2 linked regions of the Pelosinus sp. IPA-1 genome follow. The protein of the gene in region 2 interacts with the protein of the main gene of each other region in a pairwise test. Links are inferred from orthologs where the notes say so. Each region holds a gene or a part of one and is shown on either strand. Other genes may lie near its edges.

Region 1 (17,788 bases), on a different replicon or contig from region 2:
CACATCAAATATTATTTCTGCTAACGACATTACTAGTAACGGTAAATATGGAGATATTTTTGAGGTGGATAACATAGGGCAATTAAAAGAGTTGATAATCCAAAACTGTAACAGTCAGAAAAAGCTGAATAATAATTGTAATGCAGTTGAGAAGTTTATCAAAAACAACTTTAATTGGGTTGATATTTGTGGGAATATTAATCAGCTGTTAACTGGAAAACGAAACTATTGAAAGTGAAACAGAAGTAGACCCGCAAATAGGGTACGAGAGACTAAAAAGAAGCTGCACGGAAGGCAGCTTCTTTTATTTGGTCTAGGCTACAAGAAGGGAAAACACCCTGGATTGCATGCGGAATACGGGTCGTTAGGATGTTTCTTTGGATTACAGGTTCCAGGTGCATATGGCTTGCAATATGGAGAGCATCTAGGATTGCATTTGGGGTTACAACCAGGTTGACAACGCGGACGGCAATAGGGGCTACAGTTAGGATTACAATGGGGATTGCACCCCGGATTACAGTTCGGACGGCAGTTGTCAGGCCCGCATGGACGATAATCAGCCATATTGTGGTTATAGTAGTCATAATCGTAATAGGATTTACTCCAGTCTATGATCTCCGGTTCATCCCAGTCGAAGATTCGAAAATGTTTTTTTCTATCCATGTACTCACTCCTCGAGTATCGATGTTACACTCACTTCAATACATAATATGCAGATGAGAAAGTAGCGGTTACACACGTCGGCCCTTGTGCTACATTCTGGAGGGGAGCCTCTGCTGAAGAGGAGTGGGGCAAAATCTGAAAAAGTTATTATGTTATGATTAGTCCGAGTTATGCGGAGGACTGTGGTTGACTTAAAAGATGATGTATGGTTTGATACTAGTCTTGCTTAGATTTTATATCAAGCAAGACAACCTTGGGCTGAAAGAGAGGCTTTTGTAACATGAAAAATGTAATACTGAATTGGCATATATATTTGAAAGATCGCAACAAAAAACCTGCAAGAATTTAAAGAAATTCTTGCAGGTTTTTTGTTTTCTATGCGCATTCAGAGGCAGTAATCACCTTTGAATCAAGTAGATATGTTAATAGAAAGGTGCCAACACAAGCAATCCATTCAAGATAAATTACGTGAGGGAATATGTGTGTTGAAGGGAAAGTCTGCCAGACAATTAATATAGCTAAACTAACTGCAATAGTATAAAAAGCAGCATTCTTTCGGCAAAGAGACGGGGCGAACAAGGTAAAGAGTACAATCACACTAAAAGATGCGGTTAAACTGAGACCAATCATAAGAGTAGTGATAATACCGCTAATCGTCATTGCAAAAATTAGGGTTAACAATCCTAAAGAGAGTACAGATGCTTTGGTGACAATAAGAAACCTTTTATCACTCGCTGCAGGATTAATGAATTTTTTATAGATGTCTTGGGAAAATAAAGTTGCTGAGCTAAGGAGCAGATTACAGGCCGTTGATACATCTGCCGCCCATAACGCCGCAAGAGTAATTCCAGCTAGAATTGGGTTCAAAGACATAATGGTCATTGGCAAAGCCATAGCAGGGCTTACATCTGGAAACATTGTTTTTGCAATGACCCCTAATAAGGCACTGACAAAGCCAATCGGCAACATCATTAATCCACCGATAACAAAACCACGGCGAGCTGTTTGCACATCTTTTGCTCCCAATGAAATTTGAATGATACTTTGTAGTGACAAGTTAACAGTTACTAATACTAGCATCCAGGTAACAATGCCGATGATGCCAACACCGTCAAAAAAACTGAGATACGTTGTATTAACAGGAAGCGCGGCCTCGATGTTTTTAAGACCCCCAGCATGTGTTACGCTGACAATAGTAGCTAAGATAATACCAATATATTTTAGCGAGACGTTTAAAATATTGGAAAGGCTAGCTGACCACATGCCGCCAATCATAGTTACGCTTATGAATACTACAGCACTTGTAAGCATACCGGTGGTAAGTGTGAATATTTCAGGCATTAAAGCACAGAGGATACTGCCGCCTGCTAGATATTGAAGGGACATAACGACTAGTTGAATCAGTATCTGACAAGCTATTCCAGCAACCATGCCTTTTTTATCATAATACCTTCCTAATAGTTCGGGGATGGTAGTTATATTAAGTTCACGATATTTTTTGGCAACTAACATTCCCATAGTAATAGCGCCAATACCCCAAGCTGTTGTATACCAACCAGCCGAAAGACCAACTTTATATGCTTGTTCAGCCACACCGATCGTTGAAGCTCCGCCAACTGCAAGTCCTACAATTGATACAGTAATCAGCGGCGTTGTAAGTTGTCTGCCTGCTAAAATGTAATTTGTAGCACTGCCAGCAGAACGCCGCTGGGCAAAATAACTGATCACAAAAAGTAGAAAAATATAAATACATACGATAAGAAATGGAATATTCATGATTAACCCTCCTAGTAATAAAGAATTTTTGCATATATTTTCTTTTATGCCGGCTATAAAAGAAAAAACGCCCCTCGTAAAGAGGGACGATATGACCGTGGTACCACCCAAATTTAATCTTAAGACAAAAATAAAAAGCGATACCGATAAGGGACGAATCACCGCGGTACCACCCTAGTTTTGATCATAAGATTAGCTCTAAATCTGTAACGTAGATATACGGCAAGACCTACTGTAAATTTCAGTCTGCAGTTCGGGAAGGAACTTCATTGTGTATTTTCAACTAGTTTACACCAACCACTAGCTCTCTGTATGAAAATAACATAATTACTTTTTTCCGTCATCACCAATAACGATATGGTATTGTAACGATTATAAAATGTTACGATACAAATGTCAATATGCAATGTACAGTAATTTACGGTTTTTATATTTTCGTAACCATTATCCCTTCTATTTGTTTGTACTATTTGCAGGAAAAGTTTTTAGTAAAAGAGAAATTCTTTAAGTTACTTATGATAAACGGAGGCTATGTTATGTCTATTTATAAAAAATTCATTCAATATTATAAACCATATCAGCGGTTATTTTATTTCGATTTATTTTGTGCATTGGTTGTTTCCTTAATCGATCTTGCATTCCCTCAGATTCTGTATTATCTTACCCATGGGGTTTTTACTGGTGATGCAACTGATATTTTGAATGTGATTGGTTTTGTCGGTGTGGGAATGCTCATCATGTACAGCATTCGTTATGCTTGTCAATATTATATCACTACATGGGGGCATATAATGGGAGCCCGAATGGAAAGCGATATGCGCCAAGATTTATTTAACCACTATCAAAGGCTGTCCTTTTCTTATTATGACAATAATAACACTGGCGAGATGATGTCAAAATTAGTATCTGATTTATTTGATATATCCGAATTGGCTCATCATGGGCCTGAAAATATTTTTATATCGACTATAAAGATTTTGGGCTCTTTTGCATTTTTGATGCTTCTCAATGTCAAAATGACATTGATTCTTTTTGTTGTTACCTTCCTCATGATTATTTTTAGTATTTATAAAAATAAAAAAATGAAAGCAGTATTTATGGATAACCGAAAAAAGATTGCCAGTGTGAACTCACGAGTGCAGGATAGCCTATCCGGTATTCGTGTTGTCAAATCTTTTGCTAATGAGGATTTGGAAAGGGAAAAGTTTTGCTCTAGTAATCTTGAATTTTTGGATTCAAAGGAAGACAGTTATAAAATTATGGGCAGCTTTCAGGCGGGTAATGCCTTTTTTCAAGGATTACTATATACGGCGGTACTTGTTAGTGGAGGCTTTTTTATTGCCAATGGTAGTTTGAAAGTTGCTGATCTTGCTGTGTATGCACTATATATCGGGATTTTTATTAATCCAATTGATGTGCTGATCAATTTTACGGAACAGTTTCAAAAGGGATATTCTGGTTTCAAACGTTTTATGGATGTGGTGGGAATAACCCCGGAAATTCTAGATAAACCGAATGCAATAACATTGACTAATGTTGAAGGTAATATTGTCTATCAAGATGTTTCTTTTCGGTACAATCAAAATACAGGCGTACTTCATAAAGTAAACATTTCCATTGAGGCTGGGAAAACAGTGGCACTGGTGGGCCCTTCTGGTGGCGGAAAAACTACACTATGTTCCCTATTGCCACGTTTTTATGATGTTACTGAAGGTGCCGTTATGATTGATGGAAAAAATGTGCGTGATGTTACGCTCAAGTCTCTGCGCAGTTCTATTGGTATTGTTCAACAGGATGTTTATATATTCGCTGGCAGCATCGGTGATAACATTGCCTATGGTAAACCAGACGCTACAGATGCAGAAATTATAGAGGCGGCTAAAAACGCCAATATTCATGATTTTATTACGAGCCTTGCTGATGGGTACGATAGTTATGTCGGTGAAAGAGGAACACGCCTTTCTGGTGGTCAAAAGCAAAGAATTGCCATTGCCCGTGTGTTTTTGAAAAATCCTAAGATTCTTATTTTGGACGAAGCAACATCTGCTTTGGATAACGAAAGCGAACGTTATATTCAGACCTCTCTGGAACGTCTTTCAAAAGATCGTACTACCATTGTTGTGGCTCATAGACTTAGCACCATTCGAAGTGCAGATGAAATTATTGTAATCAATCACAAAGGAATTCAAGAGCGGGGATCCCATGAAGAACTGTTATCTTTAAATGGTCTTTACGCTAAATATTATAAGATGCAGTTTGAAGGGTTGGATCAACTGCAAGACGAATAGTAAAATAATTAGTGAAAAAAACAGTTCTTGATTGAAAGTAATATGTAAAAGTAGCTTTAAGAGGGGGCATTTTTGTGGAAAAACAACTTAGATATCGATTGATTACAGGAAAAGATGATGCAACGTTTTGTCAGAGAATTTCTAAATTGCTAGATGAGGGGTATATGCTATATGGATCTCCTTCTGCCACGTTTAATGGAACCGATGTGATAGTGGCGCAAGCTGTTATTCTTAAGGATGTCACTGGAACCACAAAGGTATAACTAGTTTGTTGTATGGTGGTGATAGAAATGATCGAGAAGTTATTTGTATTTTATATGACGGGTACAGGTAATTCCTATAAGGTTGCAATGTGGTTTGCTGGAGTAGCAAGGTCTATGGGGGTGCAAACAGGTGTACAACAAATAAAGATCGAGAAGTTGTCTTTTGTCCCAGATGAGAAAACCTTGTGTGTGTTTACACTGCCTACTCATGGCTTTACAGCCCCTTGGTTAGTGATAAAACAGATTTTGCAGCTTCCGCGGGGGAATGGTGCGTCGGCTGCCGTTCTACCAACGCGGGCTGGTACCAGAATAAAAGGGATTGCGTTACCAGGAATGGAAGGGACAGCTGGTTACCTAACAGCATTTCTGCTATTCTTAAAAGGATATAAAATCAAGGGTGTTATGGGAATCGACATGCCTAGTAACTGGACAGCTGTTCATTGGGGGTTAAGCAAGGAGAATGCCAAATTCCTAATTTCAGAGGCAGAACCAAAAGTCAATTCTTTTGCTAAAACTGTTTTATTAGGGCAAGTTTATTTTAGCGGATTTATTCCTTTGGTTTTAGGCCTACTGTTAGCTTCGGTTTCATTTATGTATCTAATTATGGCACAACTTATTTTATCAAAACTTTTCTTTGCCTCAGATAAATGCGTAGGATGCGGGCTGTGTTCCACTATTTGTCCGACAAAAGCGATTAAAATGACTGGAAAAGTTGAAAAACGTCCATATTGGAGTTATTCCTGCGACAGCTGTATGGCTTGTATGAACTATTGCCCTTATCAAGCAATTGAAGCAAGCCCAATATTGGCTATCGTTTTTTACTATATAACTACAGTGCCTGCTGCTATCTATTTACAGCGTTATCTATTTAATGGATATCTAGATTGGCTTCCTATAAATTGGGTAGGAATTGTGCAATATGTCTTTGTATTAAGTTCAGTTTACCTTGCGCATATGCTTATTCACCAAATCATGAGATGGCGAGTATTCAGTATGGTTTTTAGCAGACTATCGCATACTCATTATTTACGCAGATATCATGCTCCAGATGTGACTTTAAAGGACATTAATAATAGATGAGTATTCTAATGTTAAAGAAAATTAATTTACCAAGAAGTATATAGTGGGACCTATTAATCTAGAAAATATGGGGGGAATAAGTTTGAAACGATATTTAGCGATATGGACCATGCTGTTGGTAATTACTTTCTCTGTTACTCCCACTCAAGCTTGTACATTATGGGCTGCAAATGGGAATGCAGTTGAGGGTGGAGGAAGCCTTATAGTAAAAAATCGTGATTGGTTACCTGACCACCAACAAGATGTACAACTTATTTCACCCGCGGATGGCTATAGATATTTGGGACTTTTTGCAATAGATGGGGCGCATAAAGGCCTAAAGGCCGGAATTAATGAAAAAGGTCTTGTGGTAGTAAGTGCTACTGCAGGAAGCATACCAGTTAAAGAACGAAAAGGAATGCCATATACCCATGGGCTTTCTGCGAGATTGCTAAAAGAGTGTAATAGTGTCGAAGAAGCTATATCAAAAACTGATTTATTTGTGGGGCCACAGATTTTAATGATCGCTGATAAAGAAAAAATTGCGACAATAGAAATTGGGCCCGAGGGTAATTTTTCTGTTATGGTGAAGGAGAATGAAGTTATCTTTCATACCAATCATTATGTAGCTGAATCTATGCTAGAATTTAACCATATTTCTGGTATAAGTAGTCAGAAAAGATATAGCCGTATTGGCGAATTGCTAAAAAATATTTCGGAGAAAGTTGATTTCGATACCTTTATAGCTCTCAGTAAAGATCAGAATGATGGACCGGATAATAGTATTTTTCGTACAGGAAGCACACCAAATAAAGCTCGGACAATGGCTGTTTGGGCAGTAGCAATACCACAAAATAACTCTCCGGAATTATATATTAGAATTCTAAATCCTAATGAAAGTGAGAAAATTTTAAGAATAAATTCTGAGGATGTTTTTAAGGGGAATTTATTGACAGAGTGAATGTTTGGACTAACTCACTCTATCTGTATTCGGATAAAATTGTGGTAGATCACGGTCCTCATAGTTTTAAAAATAACTACCAAGAAATTCAATGTATTCGATTTTAAAATTAAGCCATACTATTTATTGTAGAGGGTTCGTAATGGTTGAGCCAAGACTGGTGCCGGATCTTACAAGGGTTCGGTATTGGTCGGCCAAAGATTATTGTCGGGTCGAAAGGTTCGGCAGTAGTCGGCGGGCAGATCGTTATATGTCTTGTAAGGCTGTGCGGCAGCCCAACTGTTGTCGTATGGTCAAAAGGGATGTATAACGGTCGAGCTAAGACTGTCATGGGTGCTGAAGCTATAGGGGTCGGCCGTTGTCGGGAGATTGCGACCGGTTCGGTAGGTATCTGTGGCAGTCGAGCAAAGGTCAGTATCGGTTGTGTAATGCTTGTGGGTAGTCGAAAGATTGCGTATAGGTATGTAATGATCGGTATTGGCTGTAGCGTAGATCATTACGGGCTCTTTTTAAGGCTAACGGATTAATCCGCTAGCTTTTTCCTATTACAAAGTGCAAATTAGTAGCGAAAAAAGCCAGAGATATTCTCTGGCTTTTTCCATTGAAATTAGTGTATTTTTTTACTCAATGAGATGGTTCCTTGGCGATATTATGTAGCAATTGCCAATGCTCTTCTGATACAGGCATAACAGAAAGTCGTGATTGGCGAACTAGCTGCCAATCTTGAAAGATTGGGTTGAGTTTGATTTCTTTTAGTGTTATGGCTTTTTCTAAACGATAACGAGGCTCCACATCTACGACGACAAATCGATTGTCAGTTTCATTAGGATCGGGATAAGCTTGTGTTACGACTTCGGCGACTCCAATGATGGATTTTTCTTTGCCTGTATGATAAATAAACACCAAGTCACCAGGCTGCATTTTTTTCATATGTTTTAACGCTGCAAAATTTTTCACGCCATTCCAGCGGTCACGTCCTAATTTTTCAAGGTCTCCATAACTAAAACTTTCTGGTTCGGTTTTGGCAAGCCAGTAAGCCATAGAAATCACTCTCCTATAATATAATTTATATTTAGTGAAAATATCTACAGTAACAGAAGGAACTTTTTATGTGATATAATGGAGAAAGGTGATGAAAATGATAACATTTAAAAATGATTGGCAGGACTTACTAAAAGAAGAGTTCCAAAAAGAATATTATTTAAATTTGCGGCAATTTTTAATTAAAGAATACCAAACAAAGACTGTTTATCCTAATAAATATGATATCTTTAATGCTCTGCATTATACGGCTTATAAAGATGTTAAAGTAGTAATATTAGGTCAAGATCCATACCATGGGCCAAATCAGGCTCATGGACTTAGCTTTTCCGTAAAACCAGGTATTCAGTCTCCACCGTCCCTACAGAATATTTACAAAGAGTTAAAAGACGATTTAGGATGTTATATTCCGAATCATGGCTATCTGAAAAAATGGACAGAGCAGGGAGTGCTTTTATTAAATACTGTTCTTACGGTCGTAGAGGGACAGGCAAACTCTCATAGCAAATTGGGATGGGAGCAGGTAACTGATAAAATAATTACTTTGTTAAATGAGAGAAAAGAGCCTATTGTTTTTATTCTATGGGGGAATAATGCACAATCCAAGACAAGTTTAATAACCAATGAAAATCATTACATTATTAAGTCGGTTCATCCTAGTCCCTTATCAGCAAGCAGAGGCTTTTTCAAAAGTAAGCCTTTTTCCAAAACGAATACAATGTTAACATCCATGGGACAAACTCCGATTGATTGGCAGATTGATAATTTGGAATAATTTTCTTCTTATAGGTAAGGTCCTAACTCTAATGGGAGTTAAGACCTTACTTTTCATTTAGGATTGATGGCTCAAGAGGTGATTGATAAATTGTTGTACAGTTCGACCGGAACGTCCGTTATGTCGACGTTCCCATTTTAGAGCTTCTGCTTTTAGTTGTTCCAATGGCAAAGATATATTATTCTTGCTAGCCATTTGTTCTACGATGGCAAGATACTCTATCTGATTTGGTGACAAATAGGTAAGGGTGATACCAAAGCGCTCAGATAAAGAAAGTTTTTCATTTACAGTGTCAAAGCGATGTACATCATCTGTATTGCCTTTTCGATCATCCCAACTTTCTTTTATAAGGTGCATTCGATTTGATGTTGCATAAATGAGAACATTTTTAGGGGTTATTTCGATTCCGCCATCGATGATGGATTTTAAGTATTTATATTCAACTTCGAATTCTTCGAAGGATAAATCGTCTAAGAAAATAATGAATTTTTGTGAGTGGTCTCGAAGGCAGTCCATTAACTTGTGTAAGGATTTTAGTTCATGTTTTGAAACCTCAACAAGGCGTAGATTTTTGGCGAAAGGTTCATTAATAAGGGCCTTAACAGAAGATGATTTACCTGTTCCAGGTGACCCGATCAGTAGGATATGATTGGCAGGCTTTTCTGCAAGGAAAGCACAAGTATTTTGCACCAAAGTTTCTTTTTGTTGTTCATATCCAGTAATATCATCAAAGGTAATTTGATCAAAGTTCTTGATGCCCGTAAGTCCAGAGGTGCTGTTCCAGCGGAAGGCATTATAATCAGACATTATGCCACATCCATAAGATGAATAATAATACAATAATTTCTCTACTAATGAATTAGGTGTAGCGGTTTCGTTAAGAAGATTCAAATATGGATGTAGTATTGAATAATTGGTTACGGTAGTACTAGGAGTGTTTGGAACGAAATCGAAGAGGAACTTGCTGTTTTCTTTTTTAGATAGAATGTGTAAATCATGAGAAATAAAATTTTGTATAATCTGCATATCATGTAATGCTGCTTGGTATAGCGTAGAATCACAAGCTAGGATTCCCTTGCTTTTTTCTACAGTCTTACTAAAGATATTTTCATCCTTAGCAATTAAGTAAATAAGATAATTTCTTAGCAAGTTCCCTTCTAAATGTAGTTGTTCTGCTTTAGAGAAAAGTTCGCTGCAAAGTTCATAATACAACCGTTTAGGACAATTATCGTCTTGTAGAAGTTGCACCTTCTTTATAATATTATCATCTAAAATATTACGATAAAGTATTAAGTTGTGTAGAGTAAATTCCTTAGTAATCATAGTATTCCAATCCTTTTTTCGCAAAATTACTCGTTTTAGTTTTCTATATTATTGGCCAAAAAGGGACAATATCCTTTAAAAGTACTAAGTTTAATACAAAAATATAAAGCTCTCGATTCCAGGAATTGAAACCAAGAGCTTCATTATTATAGAAGATAACATGCTGGTCAGTATTTTTTCAATGGATTGTCTCTTAGAATTTTATTACATACGAGGATGATTTATCTCATGTAAAATAGCGAGTACTTCCTCATCTTCTGTTTGGGGGAAGTCCTCATAATACATGCCAACCGCTCCAAAGGACTCCGGTTGAAAGGGACAGATTATTTTATCAACTTGTGTATCAAGTATTTCTATTACATCAGGAGGGGCGACTGGTACAGCAATGATTATCTTGGCTGGATTTAATGTTTTAATCCACTGTACTGCTGCTTGAATTGTATAACCAGTAGCAATCCCGTCGTCAATAATTACTACAGTTCGGTTTGTTACTTCTGGAGGTTGGTCGCTTCCGGTATAAGCCAGCATTCGCCGTTTGATTTCACCATGTTGGCTCTGAATCATTTGCTGTAGTTCAGTTTGTCCAATACTGAACCTTTCAAGAGTACACTGGTCTAAAACAGCACTACCGTCAGGCATGACTGCTCCAATAGCAACCTCTGGGTTTAAAGGATGGCCAATCTTTCTAGTAACCAACACTCCTAAACTGCTATTTAATTGTTGTGCTAATGGAGCAGCAACTACTACACCGCCTCGTGGCACTGCTAACAGGCAAATGTTGTTGCCAGATAAAACCGTCGATAGCTTATCAGCTAGCATTTTACCAGCTTCGGTACGGTCCTTAAACATGCGCATATCCCCTTAATCAAGAGAGTAATATCGTTCAGGTGAAAGTATTACTCTTAGTTTTTCTTAATTATGATGAACTTATTCTAATGTACTTTACTTCTATTATAAATAAGGCTCTTGATGAAAGTACACAGTATGAATAAAGATATTGACATATAAGGGCTGTTTTTGATATAATCACCCTAATAGAATACTACCTTTAACGTGGTCCTGTGAGGCTGCAAAGGAGACATTTACTAAAGTAGTGTATATTTATGCCTTCTTGCGTCATCACACGCCAGAAGGCTTTTTTATGCATGTTTTAAAGGGATTGACAACCGTTTCAATAATTTGATAGTATATATATAAGTAAAACATGCATAAATATAAATGGCTTTCACAAAAGTCTAATATGGTAGGGCGTATTCTGTTGCAAAAATACAAATACTATCCTTTAAGCTAATCCAGAGAGTTTGGCAAGGGTGTTTGTTCGGCCACAAGTCTATCTTGTTGCCCTGAAGCTCCTTGCCTACCTGGTAAGGAGTTTTATTTATGAGGAGGAGTGGCTGTGAGTAAACGCCAAATATCATTACGGGGAAAAGACATTTTAGGTCTTGAAACGATGACTGTGCCAGAGATGGAATTGATTTTAGAGACTGCTCGAGAAATGAAGGGGATTATTGGCCGTGATATAAAAAAGGTGCCATCATTACGAGGTAAGTCCGTTGTAAATTTATTTTTTGAAGCAAGTACTAGAACACGTACTTCTTTTGAATTAGCTGGTAAATACCTTGGGGCAGATGTAGTAAATATCACTGCGAGTGCAAGTAGTGTGACAAAAGGGGAAAGCCTGCGGGATACTTTATATACAATAGAAGCTATGGGGGTAGACGTGATTGTTATGCGTCACGAGGCTGAAGGTTCTGCCCAGTATGCGGCGAATATAGCCTCCCCTGTAATTATCAATGCTGGAGATGGAGCTCATGAGCATCCTACCCAAGGGCTTCTGGATATGTTTACGATTAAAGAAAGCAAGGGTAAACTTGCAGGGCTTAAAGTTGCTATTATCGGTGACATTTTTCATAGCCGAGTCGCTAGGTCTAATATTTGGGGGCTCATGAAAATGGGAGCTGAAGTTCACTTAGCAGGACCAAAAACCTTAATGCCTCGTGGTATTGAACAAGCAGGGGTTTTTGTCCATGACAGAGTGGAAGCGGCCATAGAGGGAGCTGATGTTGTCAATGTTCTACGCATTCAGCGGGAACGGCAGCATAAAGGTTTATTCCCATCCGCAAGAGAATATGCACGTATTTTTGGTGTGAATCAAGCTCGCTTGGATTTAGCAAAGCCAGATGCACTAGTTATGCACCCAGGTCCGATGAATCGAGGATTAGAGATTTCTCCTGATATAGCCTATGGTGATCAATCTGTTATTCAAGAGCAAGTCAAAAATGGATTAGCAGTGAGAATGGCAGCTTTATTTTTGGTGTTGACAGGAGGTAAGAACATTGAAACTATTGCTTAAAAATGGACGAATGATCGACCCAGCTCAGAATATTGATAAAGTTACTGATATATTGATAGAAAATGGTTTAATTGCTAAAATTGGAGACAATCTAAATGAAGTAGGAGCGGAAGTGTTTGATGCTCAAGGGCTCGTGATTGCTCCTGGATTTGTAGATATGCATGTACATCTAAGGGAACCAGGACTAGAAGCAAAAGAAGATATTGCATCGGGTACTAGAGCTGCAGCAGCAGGTGGTTTTACTACCATCGCGTGTATGCCCAACACAAGTCCTACTATAGATAATGCCATTCTAGTATCGGGTATATTGCAGAGAGCGCAGTTAGAGGGTGTAGTGAATGTTAAGGTCATTGGAGCTTTAAGTAAAGGTCAGCAAGGCAAAGAATTATCCGAAATTGGTGACATGATACTTTCAGGCGCAGTTGCCATTTCGGATGATGGAAGTTCCTTGGATAATAATCGACTTTTTAAAACGGCTCTTGAGTATACAAGTATGTTTGGATGTCCTGTCATTTCTCACGCTGAGGATGAATCCTTGGTAGAAGAAGGAGTCATGCATGAAGGTGCAGTTTCGGCTATGTTAGGAATGAAAGGTCGACCTGCTGTAGCCGAAGACATTGCAGTCGCTCGCGATATAATGCTTGCCGAGTATACTGATTCTTTGCTTCATATTGCTCATGTCAGCAGCAAAGGTGCAGTAGAGTTAATTCGCCAAGCTAAAAAACGGGGTGTTAAGGTCACTGCTGAAGTAACACCACATCATCTTACTCTAACAGATGAGGCTGTAAAAACTTTTGATACAGCCACTAAAGTAAACCCGCCACTCCGCTCCTCTGATCATGTTGCCGCCTTGCTAGAAGGGTTAAAGGATGGTACATTAGACGCCATTGCAACAGATCATGCTCCCCATGCCTTTGAAGAAAAGGATCGAGAGTACAAACAAGCACCTTCTGGTTTTGCCGGGCTAGAAACAGCCATAGGAGTTGTTTTGACGGATCTATATCATACAGGAAAGTTCACATTGGTTGAGATTGTCGAGAGGATGTCAACAGCTCCTTCTCGTATATTAGGAATTAAGGCAGGGGGACTAGCGGTAGGATCCCCGGCAGATATAACGATCATAGATGCAGATTTGGAATGGGTGGTAGACAGTAGTACCTTTTATACAAAAGGGAAACACACTCCATATGAGAAAAAAATATTAAAGGGCAAAGCGGTTGCTACACTAGTGAATGGCAATTTCGTAATGCAAAAAGGCGAGGTATGTATATGAAAGGGAAACTTATATTAGAAGACGGCTCCGTGTTTTACGGAAATCTGGTAGCAGATAGTAGTGCCGTTGGAGAAGTAGTATTTAATACAGGGATGACAGGATACCAAGAAATACTAACTGACCCGTCTTATTGCGGTCAGATCGTAACCTTGACCTATCCTCTCATTGGAAACTATGGCGTGGCAGATCTATTTGAACAGTCAAGAAAATCATTTGTTCGCGGCTTTATTATTAGCGAACTTTGTGAGGAACCAAGTAATTATCAGTGTGAAAATACATTGACCAAATATTTAACGGATCATAATATTCCGTGTATATATGGAGTGGATACTCGCGCAATCACGCGGCGTATTCGTGCCAATGGAACGATGAAAGGTGTTATTGTTCCAGCAGAAACAAGTGAAGAAGAAAGCAAAAAATATTTCGCAGTACTTCCTGAAATGAAAGAAGTACAGGAAGTGACCACTCCTGAAATATATAAGATTGAAAATAAAGGACCTCATGTAGTAGTAATGGATTTTGGTATTAAAAACAACATCTTACGTTCTCTTCATCATTTAGGTTGTAATTTAACGGTTGTGCCAGCAGATACTACAGCTGAGAACATTATGAACTTAAAACCTGATGGCGTCTTTTTGTCAAATGGGCCAGGAGATCCCAAAGATGTACCCTATGCCATTGAAACGATTAAAAAATTAATAGACAAAAAACCGATTTTCGGTATTTGCTTAGGTCACCAATTATTAGCGTTAGCGTTAGGTGCAGATACCTATAAATTGAAATTTGGTCATAGAGGTTCCAATCAACCGGTAAAGAATTTGTTAACGGGCAGAGTGCATATTACCTCTCAAAATCATGGATATGCAGTTGAGGAATCTTCCTTTGAAAATTTGGATGTATGTATTAGCCATAGGGCTGTAAATGATAATACAGTAGAAGGTATGCGTCATAAAAGCTTGCCAGTCTTCTCTGTACAATATCATCCTGAAGCATCGCCAGGGCCAGATGATAGCACGTATTTATTTGAAGAATTTATGGCGCTGTTGCCGAAGGGAGTTTAATTATGCCAAAGAAGGAATATCTAAAAAAAGTCATGGTAATCGGTTCAGGGCCTATCGTTATTGGGCAGGCTGCAGAATTTGATTATGCAGGTACCCAAGCGTGCCGCGCACTAAAAGAAGAGGGATTGGAGGTAATATTGGTTAACAGTAATCCAGCAACGATTATGACAGATACCAATATTGCTGACCGTGTATATATAGAGCCTCTAACTCCAGATTTTTTGGAAGCAATTATCGCAAAAGAACGTCCAGACGGGCTCTTAGCTACATTAGGAGGGCAGGCAGGGCTAAACTTAGCTGTTAACTTATATGAAAATGGTGTACTGTCCAATTTTAATGTAGAACTATTGGGAACTTCATTGGAAGCAATCAAAAAGGCAGAAGACCGTGAATTATTTAAAGCAACGATGCAATCCATTGGCCAACCCGTTCCAGAAAGTATTACTGTAGAAGATGTAGAAAGTGCCTGTGAATTTGCAAGGCAAATCGGTTACCCTATTATTGTGCGTCCTGCTTATACCATGGGGGGAGCTGGCGGCGGTATTGTAGATAACGAAAACGACCTGATTGATGTTGTAATTCGTGGATTGAAATATAGTATGATTGGTCAGGTTTTAATTGAACGAAGTGTGGCTGGTTGGAAAGAGATTGAATATGAAGTCATGCGTGATGCTGCAGACAACTGTATTGTTGTGTGTAATATGGAAAACTTTGATCCAGTCGGCGTTCATACTGGAGATAGTATTGTAGTAGCTCCTTCTCAAACTCTGAGTGATCATGAATATCAAATGCTTAGAACTGCTTCTTTAAAAATCATTCGTGAACTCGGAATTGAAGGCGGTTGCAATGCCCAATATGCCCTTGATCCTCATAGTAGTCAATATTACGTTATTGAAGTAAATCCTCGGGTTAGTCGTTCCAGTGCGTTAGCTTCTAAAGCCACAGGATATCCTATTGCGAAAGTTGCCAGTAAGATTGCGATTGGTTACAACCTTGATGAAATACAAAATGCAGTCACGAAAAAAACCATGGCATGTTTTGAACCTACTCTAGATTATTTAGTAGTAAAATTCCCGCGTTGGCCTTTCGATAAATTCATGTTTGCTGATAGAATACTTGGCACACAAATGAAAGCTACAGGGGAAGTCATGTCCATTGATCGTTCCTTTGAAGGCGCTCTATTAAAAGCAGTACGTTCACTAGAGATTGGACTCAATCATTTGCAAATACCTGAAATGGCGAACTTATCGACGGAAGATGTGCACAAAAAGTTAACCGTTGCTAATGATGAACGGATATTTATGATAGCAGAGGCGTTGCGTAGGGGTATTTCGGTTGATGAAATCCATCGAATTACTAGTATTAACACCTTTTTCTTAAATAAGATTAAAAATATTATAGCTATGGAAGTATTGCTTAAAACAGAGGAGATATCCTCCGAATGTATGTTAAAAGCAAAAAAAATGGGCTTTACCGACAGAACTATCGCTGCATTATCTTCTAGTTCAATAGAAGAAATCAGAACTTCTCGCAAACAACAAGGTATTGTACCGTCCTATAAAATGGTAGATACTTGTGCCGCTGAGTTTGAAGCGGATACACCTTATTATTACTCTACCTATGCCCAAGAAGATGAAGTGACAGTCTCGGAAAAACGTAAGGTTATGGTTTTAGGTTCAGGCCCTATTCGTATCGGGCAGGGTGTAGAGTTTGACTATTGCTCTGTACATTCTGTTTGGGCTCTTAGAGAGATGGGTTTAGAATCTATTATCGTTAATAATAATCCTGAAACGGTAAGTACCGATTTTGATACAGCAGATCGTCTTTATTTTGAACCCTTGACTCCTGAAGATGTAATGAACATTATTGATAAAGAAAAACCAGAAGGTGTTATTGTACAGTTTGGAGGGCAGACAGCAATTAACTTGGCTCAGCCTTTAGCAAAAGCTGGTGTTAAAATATTAGGTACCAGTGTAGATAACATAGATCGAGCGGAAGATAGAGAACGCTTTGATGAGCTTCTTGAAGCAAATAACATTCCAAGACCTCAAGGTGGTACAGTCACGAATGGGGCAGATGCTGTTATAGAAGCAGCTAAGATTGGTTATCCAGTTGTAGTAAGGCCTTCCTATGTATTAGGCGGTCGTGCTATGGAGATTGTTTATACGGAAGCAGAATTAAAAGACTATATGACGAGAGCGGTTAAAGCTTCACCTGAGCATCCTGTATTAGTAGATCGTTATATGCAAGGTACAGAGGTAGAAGTGGATGCCATTTCTGACGGTAAAGATGTATTTATCCCAGGTATTATGGAGCATGTGGAAAGAGCTGGGGTGCATTCAGGTGATAGTATCGCTGTATACCCAACCAAGAGCTTGTCACCTGCCATTATTAATACAATCGTGGACTATACAACTAGATTGGCAGTTGGCTTAGAGGTCAAAGGACTTATTAATATTCAATATGTAGTAGTAGACGAAAACGTCTATGTTATTGAGGTAAATCCACGTTCTAGTCGTACGATTCCTTTCTTAAGTAAAGTAACAGATGTGCCAATGGTAAATGTAGCTACCCGCGTAGCTATGGGAGAAAGTCTTGCTTCTCTTGGTTATAAATCTGGTTTGTTACCATCTAAACCATATACGGCGGTTAAAGCACCAGTTTTCTCTTTCTCTAAGATGCAGCAAGTAGATATATCCTTAGGGCCAGAAATGAAATCTACTGGCGAAGTTATGGGGATTGATTATCATTATGCCAGAGCCTTATACAAAGCCATTACAGGTGCTGGGATGAACGTGCCTGAGTATGGAACGGTATTATTCACCGTAGCAGACAAAGATAAAGAAGAGGGCGGGGAACTAGCCAAAAACCTTGCAGATCTTGGATATCATTTAGTAGCGACGGGTGGTACTGCGAAACATCTGCAGTCTTTAGGACTAACTGTCAATACTG
Region 2 (10,445 bases):
AAAGCTTCTAGATCAAGGATACAAGGTAGCTTTAGTCGATTTAACAGAGAATTTCAATATCTCAGAAACGCTGCTACCTATATTAATAAAACAGGATGTTGCTATTCCTAAACTTATCGCTTATGCAGGTTGGAATACTACAAGTAACTCAATTGGAACTGCTGTTACACAAGCCTGTATTTTTTCTAAAGCAGTAAGTAAGCCGACTTCTCTGTCTAATACAATGGGCCTTTACAAAGAAAATTTAGAATTTTTGACGGCACGTTTTTTAGATGATCTGTATTATCAAAAAGAAATTAATCCATATATTAATAAAGAACTACAACGATTACATATTGATCCTTATAATTTAGGAACTGCATACTACCAAACCAATTATAAAATTCAAAGAATGATGATTAGTAAAGGTGTTCATTTATTCCGAGAAGGATTATTCAATAAACCTATTACAATTAATAGTACCCAAGGGGCACAAGAAATTATCATAACGGATTTAGAGTTACAAACTTATTTACCTTGGCAACGTACGTTTGAAATATGGGCACAGCCAACCTTGTCATTAGCATACATAGAACCTTAGAATAAAAAAGGAAGAAAACCATCAACTTAAACGAGATGGTTTTCTTCCTTTTTCCCTTCAAATGTAGGCTCACATATTTACACGTTTAAATAATTCTTCGTGCTCCAAGATACCTTGATTGGTAATAAGGTTTAGACAAATCGGTTATTGTCACTTTTCCTGCGGCAGAACTCGCGTGAATAAATTGACCATTCCCAATATAAATTCCAACGTGGGATGGACCCGGCTCATATGTACTAAAAAAAACGATATCCCCAGTTTGTAAATCCGATTGATTGATAGCCAAACCCATTTCAAATTGTTCATCTGCCATACGAGGTATAAGAATCCCAAATTCGTTAAAAATATAATATATAAATCCTGAACAATCAAATCCACTAGGAGAGGAACCAGCCCAAACATAGGGAATATCATAAAACTTTTTTGCAAAGATTCCTATATCTATAGCCTGTTTTCTCAAAATCTGACCTCGACTGCTAACATCTCCATACTTAAATTGATGTAATGCAATATAAGTTTGCTCACCCACTATCCCATCAGCAGGAAGATTACAAGCACGTTGGAATTTGATAACAGCACTCCAAGTATTTGCATCAAAAAATTCATTGATTTCGCCAAAATAAAACCCATATTCTTTAAGTTTGGATTGGAGTATATGCACGGCATTACCTGACATACCTTGTGATAGTATCAAAGATTCTGCTTGGGTAGTACTTGGTAGAATAAAAAAGATACTACTGCAAATAATAAAAAGCATCATTAATTTGATTGTTTTCAAGCTATCATTCTCCTATAATTTGTCTTGACATAATTATATTGAATCGGTATAATTATGTCTCGTTGGGATAAAATTTGATGTTTAAACGATTAGTCATTAATTTTAGGGGCATAGCCAAGTTGGTAAGGCACGGGACTTTGACTCCCGCATCCGTTGGTTCGAGTCCAGCTGCCCCTGCCATTATAACATCAAATCACTAATTTAGAAAAATTGTATACATATTATAAATAGCATTCAGTATTTTACTGGGTGCTATTTTTATTAGGCAGCTCTTCTTAATAAGGATTAGCTTCTTTTGCGCGTCGCAATGTCAACCCATACTGCTAACAAAAGGATTAACCCTTTAATTACATATTGAAAGGTAATGTCCAAGTTCATCAAACTCATGCCATTATCAAGACTAGCCATAACTAATGCTCCTATGATAGCACCAAGTATAGTTCCTTCACCACCTAATGTACTGGTACCACCAATTACCGCTGCAGCAATCGCATCAAGCTCAAATAAATTCCCCGCAGCTGTAGTAGCAGCATTAAGTCGTGCTGTAAATACGATGCCGGCAACAGCGGTTAACACTCCCATAATAACAAAAATCATTAAGTTTGTTTTATTAATATTGATTCCAGATAACCTAGCTGCCTCTTTATTACCACCGATTGCATATACATGTCTACCAAATGTTGTTTTCTCTGCAATAAAGCTAAATAAAGCGACAATACCTATAAGCAATATGATTGCATAGGGAATACCTCTATATCCAACCATAATAGAAAGTACTAAAGCCATGGCGAAGGAAATGAGTACTACTCTAGTAATTTGTAATGGCATAGGTAATACCTGAAAACCATATCTAATACGTACCTGTCTTCTCCTAAACTCAAAAAGAATGAATAATAATATTAACCCAACGCTTATAAATGCACTCGTATCATTAAATGAAAGATCTTGAAAAAACAATTTAGGCACATAACCTTGGCCGATTGCTTTGAAATCAGAATTCATCGGACCAATGGAAGCTCCACTAGTAACACCGATAATTGCACCCTTAAAAGCCATCATACTAGCTAGAGTTACTATAAAAGCGGGAACTCCCCTATACGCAATCCAGTATCCTTGCCATAAACCTATTAGTAAACCTAATAGTAGTGTAATCAATATTGCTGATACAGTACCTACATTCATTTTTACCATTAATACGGCTGCAACAGCTCCAAGAAAGCCAGCAATCGATCCAACGGATAAATCAATATGGCCTGCTACCATGACCAGTACCATGCCCGAAGCTAGAATTGCGATTGTACAAGACTGCAAAAAAAGATTAGATAGATTTCTTGAAGTAATAAAAATGCCATCTGTCAATATTGTAAATATCAGCCATATCGCTAACAAAGCAATACCCATTGTATATTGTCTAATATTGTTTTTAATAGACCCTACTAAAATTTCCTTAAGTGAATTTGTACGTTGTATATTATTAGTACGAGTGTCTACCTTACTTGTTTCTCCCATAGTTAGATTCCTCCAGTTGCGTAAAATATTATCTTTTCTTGTGTTGCTTCTTCCCGTAATAATTCACCGCGAATTTTTCCTTCATGCATAATAATGATTCTATCGCTCATACCCAAGATTTCAGGTAACTCTGAAGAGATCATAATGATACTTACACCTTGTTTGACCAAACTATTCATAATATTATATATTTCGAATTTTGCACCAACATCTATCCCCCTAGTGGGTTCATCTAATATTAGCACCTTAGGCCCAGCCATCAACCATTTTCCCAAGACAATTTTTTGCTGGTTTCCGCCACTAAGATTTCCGACCTTTTGTTCTATTGAAGGAGTTTTAACATGTAACTCATCTACATATTTTTCACTCATTCTAATTTCTTCATTATCATTAAGGATATTGAAATTAGAGATCTTATCTAAACTGGAGAGGGAAATGTTTTTTTTGACATCCATCATTAATACAAGGCCATACTGCTTTCTGTCTTCTGACAGATAACATATGCCATTTTTTATAGCCTCTTTTGCATTATTTATAGTAACCTTTTTCCCATCGATTTTAATCATTCCAGAGTTTTTACTTCCATAACATCCAAAAATGCTCATAGCAAGTTCTGTTCTGCCTGCTCCCATTAATCCCGAAATGCCGACAATTTCCCCTTTATGTGCTTTAAAGCTGACGTTATTAATAATAATTTTGTCAGAAATTTCTGGACTATATACCATCCAATTTTCAACCTCTATAACTACTTCTCCTGGAGTATGCTGCTGATAGGGAAAACGTTGGGTCAATTCTCGTCCAACCATCCGTGAGATAATTTTATTTTCATTCATGTCTTTTGCATTTTCGGTACAAATAGTTCTTCCGTCTCTTAGAACAGTGATCGTATCAGCAATTTTTAGCACCTCATTGAGCTTGTGGGAAATATAGATACAAGTTACCCCTTTTTCCTTTAATTCAACGAGGATATTTAAAAGATTTTCAGATTCGGTTTCTGTAAGTGCTGCTGTTGGTTCATCTAAAATTAAAATATCTGCTTGTTTTGATATGGCTTTAGCAATTTCGACTAATTGTTGTTGACCAATCCCTAAATTTAAAACTTTAGTGGAAGGATTAATATCCAACCGAACTTCTTGTAGAATTTTTTCTGTTTCGTGAAAGGACTTATCCCAGTCAATAAATCCATTATTTTTAAATTCATTACCTAAAAAGATATTTTCACATATATTCATCTGTTTTACCAAGGCGAGTTCCTGATAAATAATAGCAATCCCTTTTTTTTCGCTATCTTTAATCTTGCTGAACTCCTGCACCATACCTTGCAATACGATATCACCACTATATGTACCATAAGGATATACTCCACTCAACACTTTCATCAAAGTTGACTTACCTGCACCATTTTCTCCTACAAGAGCGTGGATTTCTCCTTTCTTTACCCGAAATGTAACGTTATCTAACGCTTTAACGCCAGGAAACTCTTTTGTTATATTTATCATTTCAAGAATGTATTCACTCATTTATATACCACCTTAATGATTTTAGAGGAACAGTTAAATCTCCCTGTTCCTCTAAAATCAATTTAGTTATTTATACTATTTTTTATATACATCTTCTTTCTTTAAATATCCACTATCGATTAATACTTTATCTAAGTTTGTTTTATCAACAACTACCGATTCTACAAGAATGGCAGGGACATCTAATTTAACGTTATTAACCTTACCATTAACACCTGGATTTTCACCTTTTGCCATCTTTAACGCTGCTGCGATGGCAGCTTTTCCAAGTTCTCTAGTATCTTTAAAGACTGTCATCGATTGAGTTCCTTCAAGAATTCTTCTAGCTGCAGCTAATTCAGAGTCCTGTCCAGTGACAGGAATTTTTCCAGCTAAGCCTTGCGCGGCCATCGCTTGTATAGCTCCACCTGCTGTTCCGTCATTAGGAGCGAGAACTGCTTGAATATCATTTTTCTGAGCAGTTAGCACATTTTCCATATGTTTCATAGCTTCATCTGGTTTCCAATCTTTCACGGCTTGTTCTAATACAATTTTAATATCACCTTTATCAGCTAAAGGTTTGATATACTTCATAGCCCCTTCTTTAAATAGTTTGGCATTATTATCAGCAGGGTCTCCAGAAAGAACGACATAATTGCCTTTGCTGACTTTCTCGGTTATATATTTACCTTGAATTTCGCCGACTTTAAAATTATCAAAAGATACATAAAGGTCAACGTCAGAATCCAAAATTAATCGATCATAAGAGATAACTTTTACACCAGCAGCATGAGCCTTTTCGACGATAGCAGCTGCTGCTTTGCTATCATGAGGACCTACAATCAGAATTTTAACACCTTTGGTAATTAAATTTTCACATTGAGAAACTTGTTTTGCTGAGTCATTATCAGAAACTTGCACCTCTAGATCAACACCTATTTTTTTTGCTTCAGCTTCCATAGTTTCCTTATCTCTTACCCATCGTTCCTCTCTCTGAGTTGGTAGGGATAGACCAATTTTAATTTTCTCTACTTTCTGTTCCGATGTTGCTGCTGGGGCTTTTTGGCTGCAGCCTGCTAGCAGTGACGTCATCATAGTCAATGCCATTAGGATTGCCAAAAATTTAACCACTTTTTTCATTTAAAAGAATCCCCCTTTATGTTTTCAGTTTACCAATACATACTATTAACTAAATATTTGTAAAATTCCTTCAATTTGGAAATGTTTTTTTCTGTCAAATAGCGACATGATTTGAAATTAATAAAAATAACAGGCCTTTATAAGGCCTGTTACTAAGAAATCAATGTTCTTCAATTTTCTCTTTTTTACTAGAAGCAATAATCATCTCTGCAATACGTGGAGGCACTTCCTCATAATGAGAAAAGTTTAAGTCAAAAAATCCGCGTCCTTGCGTAATAGAACGTAAATCGATAGCATACCTAAACATTTCAGACATAGGAACTTGAGCTTTTATAATGCCAACCCCTTGATTGGCGGGTTCCATTCCTTGTATTCGGCCCCGCTTGCCGTTCAAGTCAGCAATCACATCACCCATAAAAGAATCTGGTACATTTATACTCACATTGCAAATTGGTTCTAATAATGCTGGTTTTGCTTGTAATGCTCCTTTACGTAAGGCCATAATGCTGGCAATTTTGAAGGCCATTTCTGAAGAATCTACATTATGATATGAGCCGTCATAGAGTGTTACTTTTACATCTACCATTGGAAAACCGCCTAAAACGCCGCCTGTTAGGGCTTCTCGCACGCCTTTTTCAACAGCAGGGATATATTGACGTGGCACGGATCCACCAAAAATTGAATCAACAAATTCAAAATTATTCCCTAGAGGCAGCGGATCTAATTGCAACCACACATGACCGTACTGTCCATGACCGCCACTTTGCTTTTTGTGTTTCCCTTCCACTTTAACCGTCCCACGAATTGTTTCACGATAGGGTACTTTAGGATTTGATATAATTACATCTACACCAAATTTACGTTTCATTCGTTCCGCCATAATATCTGTATGCAATTCCCCCATACCACTAATTAACAATTGCTTTGTTTCTGTATTTTTTACGACTTTAAAGGTTTGATCTTCATCCATAAGGCGATTTAGTGCATTTCCGATTTTATCTTCATCACCTTTATTTTTGGCTTCAATGCACATTGTAAACATAGGCTTAGGATACGATATTGATTCAAAAATAATAGGTTTTTCTTTTTCACAAAGTGAATCACCTGTTACTGTTTCCTGTAATTTAGCTACAACAGCAATGTCACCTGCATGTATAACGGGTAACGCTTCTTGGTGTTTGCCACGTAGGGTAAAAAGATTCCCAATTCTCTCTGTTTTTTCTTTCGATGAATTGTAGATTACACTGTCAGGCTTCATCATCCCTGATAATACTCTGATATAACTGAGACGTCCAACAAAAGGATCTGCAGTAGTTTTAAATACAATTCCAGAAAATTCATCTACTGTTTTCCGCTCTAAGATTTCTTTAGAAACTGGATGCATTCCTAAGATTTTGCTTGTTGCTGGGGAGGCTAAATAGTCGACTATCGTATTCATTACTTGTTGAACACCGATGTTTTTATAAGCTGAACCACACATAACAGGAAAAATTACTGATTGGTTAATGCCTTTATGTAAGCCAACCTTTATTTCATCTTCAGATAATTCATCACCTTCTAAGTATTTGGCTAAGAGATCATCATCTGATTCAGCTGCGACTTCAATTAATTTCTGCCTAAATTCGAAAGCTTTCTCTTGCAAATTATCAGGAATATCAGCTTCTACTATTTGTGTATTTTGTTTATTCGAGGGGATAAAAGCTCTCATTTTCACTAAATCGACAATACCGTTAAAGCTCTCCTCAGCACCAATTGGAAGCTGAATAGGCAAGACCATAGGACCAAATTTATCTTTCATTTCTTGAATGACGCTATAAAAATCAGCGTTTTCCCGATCCATCTTGTTAATAAAGGCAATTCGTGGCAAATGCAATTCATTTGCATAATTCCATGTTTTTTCCGTTTCTACCTCAACACCTGATGCTGCACATAACACAACTAATGCACTGTCAACAGCTCTTAAAGCACCCTTTACTTCACCAATAAAATCAGCATATCCGGGAGTATCAATAAAATTGATTTTATGCTCTCGCCATTCACATGGGGCCAACGCTGCGCTAATTGTTACTTTTCGCTTAATTTCTTCTGGCTCAAAATCTGTCATTGTCGTTCCATCATCCACACGACCTATACGGGTTGTTGCTCCTGAATTAAATAATAAGGATTCCGCGAGACTTGTCTTACCAGCACCACCATGGGCTACAATCCCCACATTTCTAAGTTTATCACTTCTGTATTCCTTCAATTTAATTCCCCCTATATTAATTTAGTCATTCTCCTACACTAATTAATATAACTTATTTTTACAATTCTCTGTCAATACTGAACTTTCCTTCTTTTCAATTTATTTATCCTTAAAAATTAATAACCGCCCATAATAGGCGGTTATCATTACTCAATTCAAGAGCTTTTGCAAAACAATTGCATGATTTTACGCAGTGGCTTAGGTATTGCCATAACATAAATTTTTAAAGGTTTCACCGCGTTCTCCCCCTTATTACTTAACATGATACACAGTTTATACATTTATAGTGTATGCTGTTATAGTAGTAATGGTGTATCATACTTTCTTGCGATACTAATCTTGAGCAAGCTCCACACGAGCCAGCATAAAACACAGATCAGATAATCGATTTAACAGGACTAAAACTTTTTCACTAACTATTTCTTGCTTAGATAGGCGAATAACTTGTCGTTCCCCTCTTCTAGCAGTTGTTCTTGCCAAATCCAAAGCAGCAGCACCTGCGTTACCACCTGGTATTATAAATTCATTTAAAGGAGGTAATTGAGCATCAATTGTATCAATAAATTGTTCCAATTGCTTCACATGTTCCTCGTTAATATAATGGGTATCAGCATTAATACTAGCTAACTCAGCCATTACTAGCATTAAGGTTTTCTGTACACTAAATATAATATCCTTACTAGACGATTTACTGCATGAAACCCTAGCTAATCCTAATGCAGAGTTAATTTCATCAACGGTGCCATATGCTTCAACTCTAAGACTATCTTTATCAATACGTTCACCTGTTAATAAGCCTGTAGTTCCTTTATCGCCTGTTTTAGTATAAACTTTCATAAAAACCTCCTAGTTATTATAAAGATTAAGAAATGAGTTCACTGTCAGTAAAAAAAGTTCGGATTTCTTTTTTTGCACTTTCTAAACTATCAGATCCGTGAATTATATTATTTCTAACATTTAGAGCAAAATCCCCACGGATAGTCCCTGGTGCTGCATCCAATGGGTTTGTTACCCCCATCATAGTCCGTGCTGTTTTTATGGAATTTTCACCAGATATAACCATAGCAATCAGTGGTCCAGAGATAATAAAAGTAACTAGCTCTTGAAAAAAAGGCTTATTTCGATGGTCTTGGTAATGAGTCTCAGCTAATTCTTTCGATAATTGCAACATTTTTAAGCCAATAATTTTAAAACCTCGTTTTTCAAATCGATCAATAATTTGTCCACAGACCCCTTTAATAACTGCATCGGGTTTTAATAAAATCAAAGTTTTCTCCATGTCTCTCATCCCTTCAACGATAATATAGTGATTCTTCGTAATAGGTAAGGGCAGACTGTCTAATTGTTTTAATTTCTTCCTCTGTGACTGTACGTATCACTTTACCTGGCGACCCCATCACCAAAGAATTAGGGGGGATTTTTTTGTGCTCTGTTATCAGAGATCCTGCCCCGATAATACAGTTCTCACCAATTTCTGTATAGCTCAATATAGTTGCCCCCATGCCAATAAGACAATTGTTTCCTATATGACATGCATGCAAAATAACACCATGCCCAACAGTAACATAATCACCTACTACAGTATCTTGGTTATGCATAACGTGTATGGTACAGTTATCTTGTATATTTGTATATTCGCCGATACTTATAGGATGAACATCCCCACGTATAACAGTGTTAAACCATATATTTGCATGAGAGGCAATTGTAACATTACCAATAATATATGCACCACTTGCTAAAAATACATTATCATTTATGGTAGGTGTAACCCCCTTAAATGAGATTACATTTTGTTTTTGCATGAATCATCAATCCTTTTATATAGTATAGTACAATCAGTCGTCATACCCTGTAATTGAGCATAGAAATATGAAATAGCTGATTTTTTAAAAAGCCTCTGATTATTTCAGAGGCTTTTTTCTTAACGTACATTTTTTGCTAACTCTTTTAATTTAATAACCCTGTCACTAGTAGTAGGGTGAGTACTAAATAACCTCATCATCCAACTACCAGCACCACTAAACGGATTAACAATAAACATATGAGATGTAGCTGGAGTTGCTTCCAACATTACTTTATCTTTCGCGTAATATTCAATTTTTTCCAAGGCATTAGCAAGAGATATTGGATTTCCGGAAATTGAACTACCTATTTTATCTGCCTGAAATTCTCTTGCACGTGAAATTCCTAATTGAATTAGAGTTGCAGCTATAGGAGCTAATAATACTAAAAAAATAAATTCTACAATACTTGTAACCCCAGAACTTTCTTCATCATTGTGATTTCCTAGACCTAAGAATGCCGTCCATTGAGCAATATTGGCAATCATAGTAATGACACCAGCGACAGTGGCTACTATCGTACTTACGAGAGTGTCATGATTTTTAATATGGGCTAACTCATGGGCAATTACACCCTCAAGTTCTTCATCCTTAAGTACTCGCATGAGACCTGTAGTTACTGCTACAGCAGCATGCTTAGGATAGCGACCAGTTGCAAAAGCATTCGGCACATCAGTATCAATAATATATACTTTGGGAATCGGAAGCTTAGCTTTTTTTGCTAAGCCAGAAACCATCTTAATTAAGTCAACGGCATCTTGGGGGGGAACTTCTCTTGCACCATACATACTAAGAACTATTTTATCACTAAACCAGTAATTAACAAAATTCATCAGCAGAGACACTACGA

Evidence for each region.
Region 1: the proteins of ndk (region 2) and QSJ81_RS15675 interact in binary tests that used the Escherichia coli proteins (3 or more experiments, as listed by UniProt). The link is inferred for Pelosinus sp. IPA-1 from one-to-one orthologs.

What each region holds. Positions count from the first base shown.
Region 1 is NZ_BSVC01000006.1:154,158-171,945, forward strand. The notes cover bases 7,129-9,987. They hold QSJ81_RS15675 (uracil-DNA glycosylase), read left to right. Parts: upstream 7,129-8,148; coding sequence 8,149-8,826; downstream 8,827-9,987. Other genes in these bases: QSJ81_RS15665 (hypothetical protein), read left to right, coding at 7,157-7,537; QSJ81_RS15670 (EVE domain-containing protein), read right to left, coding at 7,635-8,051; QSJ81_RS15680 (ATP-binding protein), read right to left, coding at 8,884-9,987. Also shown: QSJ81_RS15630 (glycosyltransferase), read left to right, coding at 1-232; QSJ81_RS15635 (hypothetical protein), read right to left, coding at 273-584; QSJ81_RS15640 (sodium:solute symporter family protein), read right to left, coding at 1,039-2,439; QSJ81_RS15645 (ABC transporter ATP-binding protein), read left to right, coding at 2,976-4,727; QSJ81_RS15650 (DUF1737 domain-containing protein), read left to right, coding at 4,802-4,990; QSJ81_RS15655 (EFR1 family ferrodoxin), read left to right, coding at 5,018-6,070; QSJ81_RS15660 (C45 family autoproteolytic acyltransferase/hydrolase), read left to right, coding at 6,153-7,010; more of QSJ81_RS15680, read right to left, coding at 9,988-10,149; QSJ81_RS15685 (phosphoribosyltransferase), read right to left, coding at 10,354-10,998; QSJ81_RS15690 (aspartate carbamoyltransferase catalytic subunit), read left to right, coding at 11,546-12,502; QSJ81_RS15695 (dihydroorotase), read left to right, coding at 12,486-13,775; carA (glutamine-hydrolyzing carbamoyl-phosphate synthase small subunit), read left to right, coding at 13,772-14,836; carB (carbamoyl-phosphate synthase large subunit), read left to right, coding at 14,839-17,788. UniProt on the Escherichia coli protein: Excises uracil residues from the DNA which can arise as a result of misincorporation of dUMP residues by DNA polymerase or due to deamination of cytosine.
Region 2 is NZ_BSVC01000004.1:127,447-137,891, reverse strand. The notes cover bases 7,323-10,209. They hold ndk (nucleoside-diphosphate kinase), read right to left. Parts: upstream 9,031-10,209; coding sequence 8,614-9,030; downstream 7,323-8,613. Other genes in these bases: htpX (zinc metalloprotease HtpX), read right to left, coding at 9,676-10,209; QSJ81_RS10325 (gamma carbonic anhydrase family protein), read right to left, coding at 9,044-9,556; QSJ81_RS10335 (cob(I)yrinic acid a,c-diamide adenosyltransferase), read right to left, coding at 8,085-8,588; fusA (elongation factor G), read right to left, coding at 7,323-7,751. In the rest of the region: QSJ81_RS10370 (DUF4127 family protein), read left to right, coding at 1-580; QSJ81_RS10365 (C40 family peptidase), read right to left, coding at 666-1,358; QSJ81_RS10355 (sugar ABC transporter permease), read right to left, coding at 1,644-2,867; QSJ81_RS10350 (xylose ABC transporter ATP-binding protein), read right to left, coding at 2,870-4,387; QSJ81_RS10345 (sugar ABC transporter substrate-binding protein), read right to left, coding at 4,463-5,506; more of fusA, read right to left, coding at 5,667-7,322; more of htpX, read right to left, coding at 10,210-10,445. UniProt on the Escherichia coli protein: Major role in the synthesis of nucleoside triphosphates other than ATP. The ATP gamma phosphate is transferred to the NDP beta phosphate via a ping-pong mechanism, using a phosphorylated active-site intermediate.